DNA from 2 places in the Streptomyces sp. JLBT605 genome. Region 1 is predicted to be linked to the other one. Evidence: riboswitches for the same ligand, from Rfam matches in the RefSeq annotation. Region 1 holds a riboswitch; the other holds the start of a gene.
What was found. A riboswitch is a leader RNA that binds a small molecule or an ion and turns the genes downstream of it on or off. The one in region 1 is predicted to bind glycine.

Region 1 (7,518 bases):
CGTGATCGCCTGGGCGGCGTTCCACACGGCCGCGAACCGGCCCGGGGTGACCTGGAGATGGAGCTGCACCGAGGTGCACGCGGCCTCCGGCGCGATGGTCCCGCAGGCGTACCGGAAACGCTCGACCCCCTCGATGTCGATGGCGAAGTCCTCGCCGCGGGCGGCCAGCATGTGCTCGTTGAGCAGCTTGTAGCGCTGGTCGAAGGAGAGGTTCGAGGCGCTCAGGTCCGCTGCGGCGAGGGTCGGCAGAATTCCGATCATCACGATCGCCGAGGACTCTTCCCGCGCCTGTCGGTCGGCATATGCCAATCCGGTGCGCAGTTCCTCGGCGAGCTGGTCGAGAACCCTGCCGCTCAACCGGTGCGGCACGATGTTCACTTCGAGGTTGAACTGCCCTAGCTCGGTCTGGAAATCCTGACTGGCAATGCGCTCCAGCACTTGCGCGTTCATCATTCTCGGCATCCCGTCGAGCCCGGCGAGATTCAGCTCGATCTCCAGCCCCATGAGATTCCTGGGACGGTCGAACCGCCGCTCTTCCAGCAGTCGCGCCAGCCCCTCCAGACACTCGCGGAGTTTTCTGCGCTGTCGCTGCCGGTCGGACACGTCGAACCTGCTGGCCACGGTCTTCTCGCCCATCGGCGCGTCCTCCTGGGAGTTCGGCGGTCCGCGGCACCAGCCGCTGATTCACGGTCGATGATGCCCAGGCAATGTGATCGATAACGCCCCGCGCACACCGCCCGGACGGTAGGCTCTGCGCGAGTGCACACAAGCACGGCGGAGTGCGCACGACGCATTGCCCCGAAAGGCCGCAAATGTTCTGGTGAAAAACACCGACCGGAATCGGCCTACCGCTTCGGCCACAGAAGCCGAGGTCAGGTCCGTGCGCAGGGAACATATTTGGCGAAAACCTCTCGCCGCACCGGACCTGAAAAACCCTTGCCGGTAATTTGGGAAGCGACTAGCGGAAACCTCGGGGGAACACGTGTCGTATAAACTTTGCGAAGAGGGCAGAGAGTTGACGCCCGGTGGCCTGGTCCCGGCCTTCCTCTGACCCGCACAGCTGACAGCGCCGTCCGCACCCGACCCGCCCCGCACCACCGTGTCTCCGAAGTGAGAGGCGACCCATCATGCCGCTGCATGCCCCATCGGCTCCCGCACCCGCCCTGCGCAGCGTCCTCACCGCTCTCGGCTCCCCCACAGCCGTGACCGAGGCCCGCACCCCCGCGCTCCGCCTGCTGTCCGGGCCGTTCACCGTCGAAGCGCCGCTGCCGGTCCATGTGTTGGAGGGTGTGACCGAGCCCGGCGCCCCGCCCCGCACCCGGCTGGCCGGCTGGCGGTTCCTGATCCGCTGCGGCGATCGCTGTGTCGCCGTCGCCGAGGCCATGGTCACCCCGGACGGCTGGGCGTTCTCCCGGTTCAGCGAGGGCCCGTACGTCGCCTCCACCGAACAGGCGCTGCGGCAGGCCGACTCGCTGCCGACCGCCTACCAGCCCCGGCTGCTGTCGGTGCCCGAGCTCTACATGCTCACGCTGTGGCTGCACGGCGAGCCCGGCGCGGACCCGGCCGAGGGAGCCCCCGCGCCGGGTGACCTGCTGGTGCCGCTCGCGCCCGCGCCGCCCGGCATCGCCGCGCACCGCCGGCACCTGGCCGCCGAGCTGCTGCCGGTACTGACGCTGCGGATGACCCGGCGCACGTTGCCCGGCGCGCTGCCCGGCCCACTACTCGGCTCGCCGGCCTGAGGAGCCGACGACGCCGCACTCACCCCACCCGCCCGACCGCCGAAGAGACACCATCAGCGCCCCGCGCCCCGGGACTTCCCGACCCGCGCGGGGCGCTTGGCACGCCCGCGGGCGACGGGAGAGGTGGGCGCGACCCGTTTCCCTGGGAAGGGTGGTGGTGGGTGAGGGCGCGGAGCGCTTCCTTGGAAGGGTGGTGGCGGGCGACGGGAGAGGTGGGCGCGGAGCGCATCCTTGGAAGGGTGGTGGCGGGCGACGGGTGGGCTAGTCATTGCGGGTCATGCGGAACCCCCCGAAGAGGCCGTACGGTTCCGCTGAACCGTCCGCACGGGTGACGCGTCCTATTCCAGCGAGTACCGCTGCCGCGAAATCCCTGCGGAATCACGGCCACAGAGCAAGACTGGGACCAAGCCCGCAGGGCGACACCAGGACCGACAAGCCGACCGACAAACGGGGGGCGGCCATGAACGAGGCATCGAGCCGCAGGACAGTCACCACATCGCAGCGAAAGAACCCTTCCATGTGCCAGCACCAGCCACCGTGCCCATCCGCTGACTCCGCCGACCGGGAAGCCGCGCGTGCCGTGGCGCACTACCCGGAGCAGGGCTGGAGCCTGCTGTGCAACGGCGTCCTGTTCTTCGAGGACACCGGCGAGTTGCTGCCGGACGGGCAGATCATCGCACCGCACCGCCCGCTCGCGGCGGCGCACATCATGACCGCCGCCTAGCGGGCGGCACAGCACCACACGCCGCGGGGACGCGGCGAGACACCAAGGGGCCGGCCCGGCGTCACCGCCGAACCGGCCCCCGCGCATGTCAGCGCCGATGCCGACCACCCGCCCGCATCAGGCGTCGTACTCCTCCAGCGGCGGGCAGGAGCAGACCAGGTTGCGGTCGCCGAAGGCACCGTCGATACGGCGCACCGGCGGCCAGTACTTGTCGGCGGCCGAGACCCCGGCCGGGAAGACCGCTTCCTCGCGGCTGTAGCCGTGCGTCCACTCGCCGCCCAGCGCGGCCGCGGTGTGCGGCGCGTTCCGAAGCGGGTTGTCGTCCTTGGCCCACTCCCCCGAGCCGACCTTCTCGATCTCCTCGCGGATGGCGATCATCGTCTCGCAGAAGCGGTCCAGCTCGGCGAGGTCCTCGCTCTCGGTCGGCTCGATCATCAGCGTGCCGGCCACCGGGAAGGACATCGTCGGCGCGTGGAAGCCGTAGTCGATCAGCCGCTTGGCGACGTCGTCGACCGTCACACCGGTGGCCTTGGTGAGCGGGCGCAGGTCGATGATGCACTCGTGCGCGACCAGGCCGCCGGGGCCGGTGTAGAGCACCGGGTAGTGCGGCTCCAGGCGCTTGGCGATGTAGTTGGCGCTCAGCACCGCGACCTGGGTGGCCCGCTTGAGGCCCTCCCCGCCCATCAGCCGGACGTACGACCAGGAGATCGGCAGGATGCCCGCCGAGCCCCACGGCGCGGCCGAGATCGGCCCGACACCGGTGGCCGGACCGGCGGTCGGCTGCAGCGGGTGGTTGGGGAGGTAGGGGGCCAGGTGCTCGCGGACCGCGACCGGGCCGACGCCCGGGCCGCCGCCGCCGTGCGGGATGCAGAACGTCTTGTGCAGGTTCAGGTGCGAGACGTCGCCGCCGAACTTGCCCGGCCCGGCCAGGCCCACCAGCGCGTTGAGGTTGGCGCCGTCCACGTACACCTGCCCGCCGGCCTCGTGCACGGCGGCGCAGATCTCGGTGATGTGCTCCTCGAACACGCCGTGCGTGGAGGGGTAGGTGACCATCAGCACGGCCAGCTCGTCGCGGTGCTTGTCGATCTTGGCGTGCAGGTCGGCGGTGTCCACCTCGCCGTCCTCGCCGGTCTTCACCACCACGACCTTCATGCCGGCCATCACGGCGCTGGCGGCGTTGGTGCCGTGCGCGGAGGAGGGGATCAGGCACACGGTGCGCTGCTCGTCGCCATTGGCCCGGTGGTACGCCCGGACGGCCAGCAGACCCGCGAGCTCGCCCTGCGAACCGGCGTTGGGCTGGAGGGAGACCTTGTCGTAGCCGGTGATCTCGGCCAGCCGCTCCTCGAGCTCGTGGATGAGCGTCAGGTAGCCCTCGGCCTGCTCGACCGGCGCGAAGGGGTGCAGCGCGCCGAACTCCGGCCAGGTGACCGGCTCCATCTCGGTGGTGGCGTTGAGCTTCATGGTGCAGGAGCCGAGCGGGATCATGCCCCGGTCCAGCGCGTAGTCCCGGTCGGCGAGGCGGCGCAGGTAGCGCAGCATCGCGGTCTCGGAGCGGTGCTGGTGGAAGACCGGGTGGGTGAGGTACGCGTCGGTGCGCAGCAGCGCGGCCGGCAGCGCGTCCTCGGTGGCCGCGTCCAGCGCGTCGACGTCGCCGCTCACACCGAAGGCGGTCCACACGGCGGCCAGTTGCGCGCGGGTGGTGGTCTCGTCGCAGGCGATGCCGACGTGGTCGGCGTCGGTGAGTCGCAGGTTGACCCCGGCCTCGCGGGCCGCGGCCACGACCTCGGCGGCGCGGCCGGGCACCCGCGCGGTGAGGGTGTCGAAGAACGCTCCGGGCACCACCTCGACGCCTGAAGCCCGCAGACCGGCGGCGAGCACCGCGGCGTACCGGTGGGTACGGCGGGCGATGCCGGCCAGCCCCTCCGGGCCGTGGTAGACGGCGTACATGCCGGCCATCACCGCGAGCAGGACCTGCGCGGTGCAGATGTTGCTGGTGGCCTTCTCGCGGCGGATGTGCTGCTCGCGGGTCTGCAGCGCCAGCCGGTAGGCCAGGTCGCCGTCGGCGTCGACGGACACACCGACCAGGCGGCCGGGCAGGCTGCGGGCGTAGGCGTCGCGGACGGCCATGAAACCGGCGTGCGGGCCGCCGAAGCCCATCGGCACACCGAACCGCTGGGAGGAGCCGACCGCGATGTCCGCGCCCAGCTCACCGGGCGAGGTCAGCAGGGTGAGGGAGAGCAGGTCGGCGGCGACGGTGACGATCGCGCCCAGCTCGTGCGCCCGCTCGATGACGGCGCGCGGGTCGCGGACCGCACCGGAGGCGCCCGGGTACTGGAGCAGCACACCGAAGACGCCGCGCTCGGCGATCTCGGCGGGAATGCCCTCGGAGAGGTCGGCGACGACCACCTCGACGCCGGTCGGCTCGGCGCGGGTCTCGATGACCGCGATGGTCTGCGGCAGACAGTCGGCGTCGATCAGGAACACGCCGTCCTTGACCTTGCCGACCCGGCGGGACAGCGCCATGGCCTCGGCGGCGGCGGTGCCCTCGTCGAGCAGCGAGGCACCGGAGGTGGGCAGCCCGGTCAGGTCGGCGACGACGGTCTGGAAGTTGAGCAGCGCCTCCAGACGACCCTGCGAGATCTCCGGCTGGTAGGGCGTGTAGGCGGTGTACCAGGCCGGGTTCTCCATGACGTTGCGCAGGATGACCGGCGGGGTGAAGGTGCCGTAGTAGCCCAGGCCGATCATGGGGGCGAGGACCTGGTTGCGGTCGGCGAGGCCGCGGAGTTCGGCGAGCACCTCGGCCTCGGTACGGGCCTCGGGCAGCCGCAGCGCCTCGGTGCTCTTGATGACGTCGGGGACGGCGACCTGGGTGAGTTCGTCAAGGGACCCGAAGCCCACCTGGGCGAGCATCTTGGCCTGGGCCTCGTCGTCGGGACCGATATGGCGCTGGGCGAACGGAATGCCGCGCTCCAGCGCTGCGAGGGAGATGCGGTTGGCGGTCATCTGCGGAGGCCTCCTGGTCGTTGCGACCTGCGAGGGGCACCACGGCGCGGGTACCCGGACGGCCTCCCCCTCTGTCATCTCAACCTGAGAGCTTCACCGGGCCGCGGGCGACCCGGCTTTCACCGTCGGTGAGGAAGGGTCCCGGAGTGGTGCTCGTCCAAGTCCCGCCCTGCTTTCCAGAGTGACCTCGCCCGCACGGTACGTGTGCCTGAGAGATTCCGGGGAGGATTTGCTCCTTCGGCGCCTCCGACGATCTCCGGGGATCTCGACGAAGGACTCTCCCGCATGGGGTCTGCAGCCACTGGCCAGCCTACCAGCGCCGGTTTCGCCGGGGCCGGGCCGGGAACCCCCGGGCACCGCGCTCAAGTGGCCTTTTGCACCGTTCTGGCTTTTCGTAGGTGTCACGGGGAGCCATTGCCGTCAGCTGGAGGGACCGTGCAGACCGACATCGATCCGCGCCATCTCATCGGGCGCAAGGCATTCGACCAGGAAGGGACACGGCTGGGCACGGTGGACGAGGTGTATCTCGACGACGCGACCGGCGAGCCGGAATGGGCGGCGGTGCGCACCGGCCTGTTCAGCCGCGATGTGTTCGTGCCGCTGGGGCCGAGCGAGCTCGTCGAGGACGCCCTGCGGGTGCCCTTCGAGCGGCGTCTGATCAAGGACGCCCCGGATTTCGGGGTGGGCCGCCATCTCTCACCGGAGCAGGAGCTTCAGCTCTACCACCACTACGGGCTGGACGTGGCCGGCTGACCGCCGTCCGCCGGGGCCTGGACGCGCCCCGGCGGGGACGGCGGCGGGGCGGGCGACGGGGCCGAGTGCGGCCCGGTCGGGGCGAGGATGGAGGGCGGATCGGCCGGCTCCAGCCGAGGGTCGTCGACGGCGAAGGTACGCACCCGGCCCGGCGCCGACCACGGGCCCTCGAAGCGGATGGTGACCCGGCCGACCCCGCTGCCCTGCACCCAGCCGTCGCCGTACTCGGTGTGCCGCACGTCGGAGCCGGGCAGCCAGCGCCGCGTGCGGCCCGCTTCTCCGAACGCCTCAGCGGCCTCCTGCGCCGCCACCGGAGCCGACCCCGGTATCGACGTGCCGACCGGAGCGGACAGGGCGTCCTGGCTGCTCTCAGAGGTGCCCGCGGCATGTGCGGAGGGCGCGGCCTCGGCTCCGGCGGCAGCCGGAGCGGCCCCGGTCGCCCGCGGATCACCCGCCGCGGCGTGCGCGACCTGAGCAACCTGCACGGCTTGTGCGGCCTGGGCGGCCTGCGCGAAGAGGTCCTCCTGGGTGTAGTCGGCGAGGCCGGTGACGCCCACGCCCAGCAGCCGCACCCCGGCGGTGGTGTCCACCTGCTCGAGCAGCCGGGCGGCGGCCTCCCGCACCACCGCGGGATCGTCGGTCGGGCCGCGCAGCGTCTCCGAGCGGGTGAGCGTGGAGAAGTCGTACCGCCGCACCTTGATCACCACCGTGCGCCCCGACCGCCCGGCACCGCGCAGCCGACGGGCACACCGCTCGGCCAGCCGGTCGATCTCCAGCTGCACCCGGGTCCGGTCGGTGAGGTCGACGTCGAAGGTGTCCTCCACCGACACGGATTTCGACTCCCGCTCCGCGACGACCGGGCGGTCGTCCCATCCGTTCGCCATCGCATACAGCGAGGAGCCGTGGGCCCTGCCGAGCAGCCGGACCAGCTCCGCCTCGCCCGCGTCCCGGGTCTCGGCGACCGTGTGGATGCCCGCCCGGCGCAGCGCCTCCCCGGTCGCCGGGCCGACGCCGGGCAGGGTGCGCACGGTCATCGGGCCGAGCAGCTCCCGCTCGGTGCCGGGCTCGATGACGACCAGGCCGTCCGGCTTCGCCTGCTCGGAGGCGATCTTGGCGAGCATCTTGGAGCCCGCCAGCCCCACCGAGCCGGTGAGCCCGGTGGCCTGCCGGATGTCGGCCCGCAGCCGTTCCCCCACCGCGCGGGCCGCCACGGCGTCGCCGGCGACGCCGCCCGCCTCCAGGTCCACGAACGCCTCGTCCAGACTGAGCGGCTCCACCAGCGGCGACAGTGCGCCCAGC
Region 2 (7,518 bases), 1.2 Mb from region 1:
GGGTCTCGATGGCCTTCAGCCCGAGCTTGTCCTTCGACTTGTCCTTGTACGGGCCCTTGTACTCGCCCTTCGGGTCAAGGGTGTCACGCAGGTAGACCGGGCCTCCGGACAGCACGTCCTGCGCCCAGACGCGCTCGATGCCGTACTTGATGTCCTGGGCGGTGATCGGCTTGCCGTCCTGCCAGGTGATGCCGTCACGCAGGGTGTACGTGTACGTCTTCCCGTCATCGGTGATTTTGGCTCGCGAGGTGGCGAGGTCGGGGACGAGCTCCTGACTCTCCTTCCCCGGCGCCGGCTTGTAGGAGATCAACTGCCGGGAGTAGTAACGCGCGTAGTCCCACACGAAGCCGTAGTAGCCGCGCGTGGTGTCCCAGGAGTCGGCGTCCTGAGTGCCGATGAACTTGAGGGTGCCGCCCTTCTTCTCGGACTTGCTGGCAACCTTGTCGATCGCGGCGTTGAAGCCAGCGCCGCTCCCGCCCTTGTCGTCGCCACCACCGCAAGCCGTGGTGGTCAGCAAAGTCGCGACGGCTACGGCCGCTCCCGCAACCAGTCTGCGCTTGGGTGTGCGTTGGGTTGTCACGATCTCGCACCTTCCATGGTGGTGACACTTGCCTGACATCGGGCCTCTCCGGTCATGCCTGGGGGCTCCATGTGAAGAAGTCAGCGATTCCCCTTCGGGTCCAGCGCGTCGCGCACACCGTCCCCGAGGAGATTGAAGGCCAGCACGGTCACGAAGATGGCCAGGCCGGGGAAGATCATGAAAGTCGGGGCGATGTTGTACGTACGCACAGCCGTCGAGAGCATCTGCCCCCACGAGGCGGTCGGCGGCTTGACTCCGGCACCGAGGAAGCTGAGCGCGGCCTCGGTGAGGATGTTGGTCGGGATCATCAACGTCATGTAGACGGTGATCGGCGCGACCAGGTTGGGCAGCAGTTCTTTGAAGAGGATGTAACGGTTTCCCGCCCCCAGGCTCCGCGCCGCCTCGACGTACTCACGCTCGCGCAACGACAGGGTCTGGCCGCGCACGATTCTCCCGACATACGGCCAGCCGAAGAAGCCGATCACCACGATAAGCACGCCCATCCGGACACCGGTACCGGACAGCCCCCACAGCTCGTTGGGCACGACCGAGACAAGGGCGAGGATGAACAGCAGCTGCGGGAAGGCGAGGAGCAGGTCCATCGTGCGGCTGATGATGGAGTCGACGACGCCGCCGAAGTAGCCGGCGATAATGCCGAAGATCGTGCCGAGCAACACCGCGAAGATCGCCGACGCGAACGCCACGATCAAGGAGATGCGAGTGCCGTAGACGACCCGACTGAAGACGTCTCGGCCGTTGACAGGCTCCAGCCCGAAGAGGAAGTCCTTGCTCATGCCGCCCCAGTCGCCGATCGGCTTGCCACCGAGCAGGGCGTCGATGTGCTCCGGGTCGTCATGAAAGTCATTCGGTGGATGACCGAACCAGCTGACGATCAGCGGGGCGAAGACAGCGACCAGGATCAGGAACAGCACGACGACGCCACCAGCCAGCGCGACCTTGTCCCGCTTGAGCCTGCGCCAGGCGATCTGTGCTGGAGAGCGTCCGGTGACCTTCTCAGCCGGGCCACCCTCGGCGACATCCACGGCCGCGGTCTCAGCCGCACTCGTGTCATGCAGTGGTGCCGTCATGCCCTGGGACCCCTCTCGGCCAGCGGTAACCGGCCTACGACCTGCCGCTGTTGCGGCCTGGTTCACATCACTGATGCAGGTGGTGCTGATGGTGCAGAAACGTTCACGGAGGGGTGGCGCGCGGTGACGGCGCCCCCTTGGAGCGGGAGTCTTCAACGCCGTCGCGATCACCCGCCAGCCCCCACGGGCAATGGATGCGCAACCGTGATGTGGCCCGACGAAACGCAGAAATGATCACTTCGCCCGGTTTAGATACTTTGGTCTCCTTGCTTGCCATTAAGGCAGCCAGTAGAGCCACCGCAGGAGCTGACGCTCTGTTACCCAACTCAATAAGCAAGTGAATTGAGCTTCATCTGAGGTTGAATGTGATAGCTGATTAAAGTAACCAGAATGCTTTCTTCCGCTGTCATCCATGGCTAGCCTCCTCTCATCTGGCGATTCCACGCCGAATGAGAGAAAGGGGAGAAAGTTGAATTCCACAAAGAAGCGAATCGCGTCCACGGGCATCGCGGCCTCCGCGCTCATCCTGGGGTCCCTGGCGATTCCCGGAGTTGCGTCGTCCGCATCGGCGACTCCCACTCCGCGCTGCAACACAGTCTTCTGGGTCAAGGCAGAGCGGTTTGGCAGCCCGTCCTACGCAACGATCGGGACCACCGTGGGCAAGAGAAACGGCGGCTCTTCGACCTCCACGCTCAAGTACGAGTTCAAGACCGAGAGGGAGCGGTCAACGACTTGGCAGAATGGCGGAGGCCTCAGCATTGACTTCGTCATCGGCAAGATAGAGGGGAGCACCCACTACAACGTCACCAAGTCCTTCAAGAGAGGCGTGAAGGTGACCGACACTTTGAAGGTGGGACCAGGCAAGCGGGGGTACGTGACGCCGATGGTGGAGTACCGCAGGTTCGACGTTAATGAGTGGGTTACAGACGAGAGCTGCCGAAGCTACGTGCACAAGCGGTACGGAATTTTCAAGGCCATAACGGCCGCCCCGTATTTCGCTGAATGCGTCTCCAGGAACCCTTGCACCCCTAAGCCGTAATTTACGGCACGCCGATCCATTAACCGGCTGGGCGGGAGAGGAAGATTCCCCCGTCCAGCCGGTTTGCGGTTGTACGTCGCCGAAGCTGTCCGCTCAGAAGGCATGCCGCGGCGGCGGGTAGCCGTAGCCGGGCGCCGGGGCGGGGGCGGCGGTGCCGTAGGCGTCGCGGTCGAAGAACGGGCGGGCGTTGGCCCGCATCCACATCGCGACGGGGTCGTGGGCGTCGGACATCGAGACGGTGGAGAGCGGGAGCCCATCCGGGAGCGCCCCGAGGGACTGCTGCATCATCAACCGCACCGATTCCACCGCGGTTTGGCTGGTGTCGTACAGATCCAGCCCGATCGCGAGATAAGGGGCACCGAGTGCCGGCTGCACCCAGGCCCGCCGCAATGCACGCACAACGGGCGTTCGGTGGGCATTCTGCCCCAACAGTGCGTAGAACTGCGGAATCTCGATCGCCGGTTCGCTGATCCGCAGCGGGCCGGCCGGCAGCCGGTCGAGGCCGCCCGCGATGCGCCGCAGGTCCAGCCAGGGGATGCCGACGCCACCACCGGGAGCGTGCGGGTTGAGCCACAGGCCGAAGCGGTCGGGGAAGAGCGCGGTGGCGATCTGCCGGCCGCCGACGACCTCGTGCGCGCGGGTCCAGCCGCTGGCGGACAGCTCCTGCTCGGAGGTGACGCAGGGCGCGTAGCCGAGGCCGTCGACGTCCATCTTTCCGTACCGGGCGTCGGGCGAGCCGGGCGTGCCGTGCCACAGCAGCATCCACACCTGACCGGCGGCCAGCGCGTGCAGCAGCGCCTCGTAGGCGTCGTACCCGCCGGGCGCGACCTGCTGGAGCAGCTGCTCGATCTGCCCGCCGTGGGATTGCGAGTCGCTGCGCTCCGCCCGCCAGTTAGCGCCAGCGCTCACCTGACTCCGCCCCTTCTCTTGGCCCGCACCACATCGCACCGGGGCATGCGGGTGCACCCCCTGCGGTCATCCAACCAGCTTACGAGTCCGTGCGGACTTCATCCCGGCGCGGTCACAGGTCACGGTCGTAGAACGGACGCACCCGCTCCAGCATCCAGTCGGCGACCGGGTCCTGGGCGATGTCCAGCAGGATCAGCTGCACCGGCCAGGGCACGGCGGCCGCGCCCAGCGCCCGACCGAGCGCCTCCAGCACCACGGCCTGGACCTCCGGAGTGGGCAGATCGAGCTGGACTCCGACGAAGAGCGCGGGCGGGTCGCCCTCGACGCTGGCCAGCGCCCGGCGGGCGGTGCGCACATCGGGCACGCCGCCGAACTCCAGCCCGGCGGCGGCGAGGAAGTCGACCGGCTCGTCCTGCCAGTCGGGCTCGAACAGCAGCACCCGGCCGCCGGAGGCGGGACCGTCCAGCTCGGTGCGGCCGGTCCGGCACAGCTGGGCGACGGCGGGCGGCGGCAGCGGCACGCCGACCGCGCCGCCCGGATTGACCGCGATGCCGACCTGCGGGGGCAGGCCGCGGGCGAACTCCACGGCCGGGGCCACGGTGAAGGACATGTGGTCTCCGACGACCTGCCGGAACTGCTGCTCGGAGCTGAACACCGGGACGTACGCGGCGCCTTCCAGCTCGATGGTCGCCAGGTCCAGGTCAGGGCTGTCCGGGCCACCGCCCTTGGGCAGCGGGACCCACACCTGGCTGCGGCCGAGCACCTCGACGATACGGGCGCCGGCGCCGGGGACGTCGAGCGAAGCGGCGAGGACGTCTTCGAGTTCGTTGGCGGGGAAGCCGCCGAGGTCACTGATGCTCATGTCGTCCAACCGCCGAATCGTCCAACCTGCACAGCACCCTAACGGCTCAGCCGCGACCGATCATCCCGCGGCCCGGCCCATACGAAGACGTCCGGCTCATTCGAAGACGATGTCACGCAGGGCGTTCACCGCGGGGCGGTCCAGCAGCACCACCGAAGCGCAGCCGCGCGGCGCCCGGCCGAGCTCGGCGTCCGCCACCAGGCGCCGCACCGCCTGACGGTGCCGCCGGAAGGCACGCCCGGAGACCCCGCGGCCGCGGGTGGCCTGTCCGTCCAGCGCGACCGCGGGCGGTACGTCCACCAGCAGCATGTGCAGCGTCCGGCCGCGGCGCCGGGCGTGCCGGGCCAGCCAGCGGCGCACCCAGGCCGGGGTGCCGCAGTCGTGCACCACCACGCTCGCCCCGGAGCGCAGCGCGCGGCGCAGCCCGGCGAAGTGCGCCAGCCGGACCAGCGGGCGGTAGAGGGAGTAGGGGAGCCGGTCGGGCAGCCGGGCCTCCCAGCGCTCACGGGTGTCGTGGGAGTCGATCCGCAGCACCGGGCCGCCGCGCAGGTCCAGCGGGGCCACGGTCCGCTGCATCAGGGTGCTCTTGCCGCTGCCCGGCAGCCCGGAGGCGACGACGAGGTCTCCGGCCGGGTAGCGCAGCTCCGCCACCCCCGGCGCCCCGGCCGCCGGGGTGCCGCGCAGGTCGCGCACCGCCCGGCCGGGCACCGGCCGGAACGCCGCCGGGCGCGGCGCGGCCGGGCGGCCGGGGAGCCGGGCCGGCTCCCTGCCCGTCCGCTGGATCCTGCGCTGCCCCTGCACCGTGATCGTCTCCTCAGGGGGTGTCCGACCGTTCTCCGCAGCGTCGCAATCCACGGCGACCCACCGGACACCCCCTAGGGGGTCCGGTCACCGCGGCCTACCCGAAGAGTGTCAAGGAACGGTAATGAAAGACAAGGACACCGATTCCGGACCGGGGGTTCCCTTGTGGCGGGCACATGCGATGATGTGCGCGCAACTGCATACCGGCCGCTTGAATCCGCGCGGGAGAGTCCCCGGCCCGGCACACCTGCCGAGCACCGGGGCGCCGAAGGAGCAAGTCCTCCCTTGAATCTCTCAGGCCCCGATACCGCGCGGGCGAGGCAGATCTGAAAAGCGAGCCGCCGCGGTGGCTCCACCGAAGGTGCAAATCGGACCCCTCGGGGTCACGGTGAAGCTCTCAGGTTCCGATGACAGATGGGGAGAAACCTCACCCATTCGCATCGCTGGGAGCTACGAGACATGACAGACGCCCCACGCCACACAGCCCTGGACGCGACCCATCGCGGGCTCGGGGCCACCATGACCGACTTCGCGGGCTGGGACATGCCGCTGCGCTACGGCAGCGAGCGGGACGAGCACAACGCGGTCCGCACCCGCGCGGGCCTGTTCGACCTGTCCCACATGGGCGAGATCACCCTCACCGGCCCGCAGGCCGGCCAGGCGCTGGACTACGCGCTGGTCGGCAACATCGGCGCGCTGGCCGTCGGCCGGGCCCGGTACACCATGATCTGCGACGCGGACGGCGGCATCCTGGACGACCTGATCGTCTACCGGCTGGCCGACGAGGAGTTCATGGTCGTGGCCAACGCCTCCAACGCCCAGGTGGTGCTGGACGCGGTGACCGAGCGGGCCGCGGGCTTTGAGACCACGGTGCGCGACGACCGCGACGCGTACGCGCTGATCGCCGTGCAGGGCCCCGCCTCCCCCGGCATCCTGGCCAGTGTGACCGACGCCGACCTGGACGGGCTGAAGTACTACGCCGGGCTGCCGGGGACGGTCGCCGGGGTCTCCGCGCTGATCGCCCGCACCGGCTACACCGGCGAGGACGGCTTCGAGCTGTTCGTGGACCCGGCGGACGCCGAGAAGCTGTGGCAGGCGCTGACCGAGGCGGGCGCGGAGGCCGGGCTGGTGCCGTGCGGGCTGTCCTGCCGGGACACCCTGCGCCTGGAGGCGGGCATGCCGCTGTACGGGCACGAGCTGACCACCTCCACCACCCCGTTCGACGCGGGTCTGGGCCGGGTGGTGAAGTTCGACAAGGCGGGCGACTTCGTCGGCCGCGCGGCGCTGGAGGCGGCCGCCGAGCGCGCCGCGGCCAACCCGCCGCGCAAGCTGGTCGGGCTGATCGCCTCAGGCCGCCGGGTGCCGCGCGCCGGGTTCTCGGTGGTGTCCGCCGACGGCACGGTGATCGGCGAGGTGACCTCCGGTGCCCCGTCGCCGACCCTGGGCAAGCCGATCGCGATCGCCTATGTGGACGCGGCGTACGCCGAGCCGGGCAGCGAGGGCGTCGCGGTGGACATCCGCGGCAGCCACGAGCCGTACGAGGTCGTGGCGCTCCCGTTCTACAAGCGGCAGCGCTCCTGACCCGCAGGCGGACGCAGTCTGGTGACGACTTCGTCACCTTGTCCCACCAGTCAAGACCGACGGCATATCCACACCCTCGCATCCAGGAGAATTCAGTCATGAGCAACCCCCAGCAGCTTCGCTACAGCAAGGAGCACGAGTGGCTGTCGCCCGCCGAGGACGGCGTGTCGACGGTCGGCATCACCCAGCACGCGGCCGGCGCGCTCGGTGACGTGGTCTTCGTCCAGCTTCCGGAGGTCGGTGCCCAGGTCGAGGCCGGCGAGACCTGTGGTGAGCTGGAGTCCACCAAGTCCGTGAGCGACCTCTACTCGCCGGTATCCGGTGAGGTCACCGAGATCAACGAGGACGTCGTCAACGACCCGGCGCTGGTGAACTCCGCCCCCTTCGAGGGCGGCTGGCTCTTCAAGGTCCGGCTGTCCGAGGAGGCCCCGGCCGACCTGCTCTCCGCCGACGAGTACACCGACTTCGCCAGCTGACCCGCCGCTCCTCACCTGATCGGGATTTCGATGTCGCTTCTCAACAGCTCCCTGCATGAGCTCGACCCGGATGTCGCAGCCGCCGTCGACGCCGAGCTCCACCGCCAGCAGTCCACCCTGGAGATGATCGCGTCGGAGAACTTCGCTCCGGTCGCCGTCATGGAGGCCCAGGGATCGGTCCT

Region 2: linked by a shared signal. The riboswitch ahead of gcvT (glycine cleavage system aminomethyltransferase GcvT) and the one ahead of gcvP (aminomethyl-transferring glycine dehydrogenase) in region 1 are both predicted to bind glycine.

What each region holds. Positions count from the first base shown of each region.
Region 1 is NZ_CM177087.1:614,412-621,929, forward strand. It holds gene AC4BDD_RS02935 (glutamate-cysteine ligase family protein) at 1-636, opposite strand, end outside; gene AC4BDD_RS02940 (hypothetical protein) at 1,128-1,739, shown strand; gene AC4BDD_RS02945 (DUF5999 family protein) at 2,257-2,463, shown strand; gene gcvP (aminomethyl-transferring glycine dehydrogenase) at 2,581-5,466, opposite strand; glycine riboswitch at 5,528-5,652, opposite strand; glycine riboswitch at 5,653-5,760, opposite strand; gene AC4BDD_RS02955 (PRC-barrel domain-containing protein) at 5,902-6,219, shown strand; gene AC4BDD_RS02960 (DNA polymerase IV) at 6,195-7,518, opposite strand, start outside.
Region 2 is NZ_CM177087.1:1,777,635-1,785,152, forward strand. It holds gene AC4BDD_RS07990 (ABC transporter substrate-binding protein) at 1-580, opposite strand, end outside; gene AC4BDD_RS07995 (ABC transporter permease) at 661-1,668, opposite strand; gene AC4BDD_RS08000 (hypothetical protein) at 2,081-2,707, shown strand; gene AC4BDD_RS08005 (enhanced serine sensitivity protein SseB C-terminal domain-containing protein) at 2,801-3,616, opposite strand; gene AC4BDD_RS08010 (enhanced serine sensitivity protein SseB) at 3,729-4,478, opposite strand; gene AC4BDD_RS08015 (AAA family ATPase) at 4,575-5,279, opposite strand; glycine riboswitch at 5,492-5,599, shown strand; glycine riboswitch at 5,600-5,703, shown strand; gene gcvT (glycine cleavage system aminomethyltransferase GcvT) at 5,739-6,860, shown strand; gene gcvH (glycine cleavage system protein GcvH) at 6,959-7,336, shown strand; gene glyA (serine hydroxymethyltransferase) at 7,367-7,518, shown strand, end outside.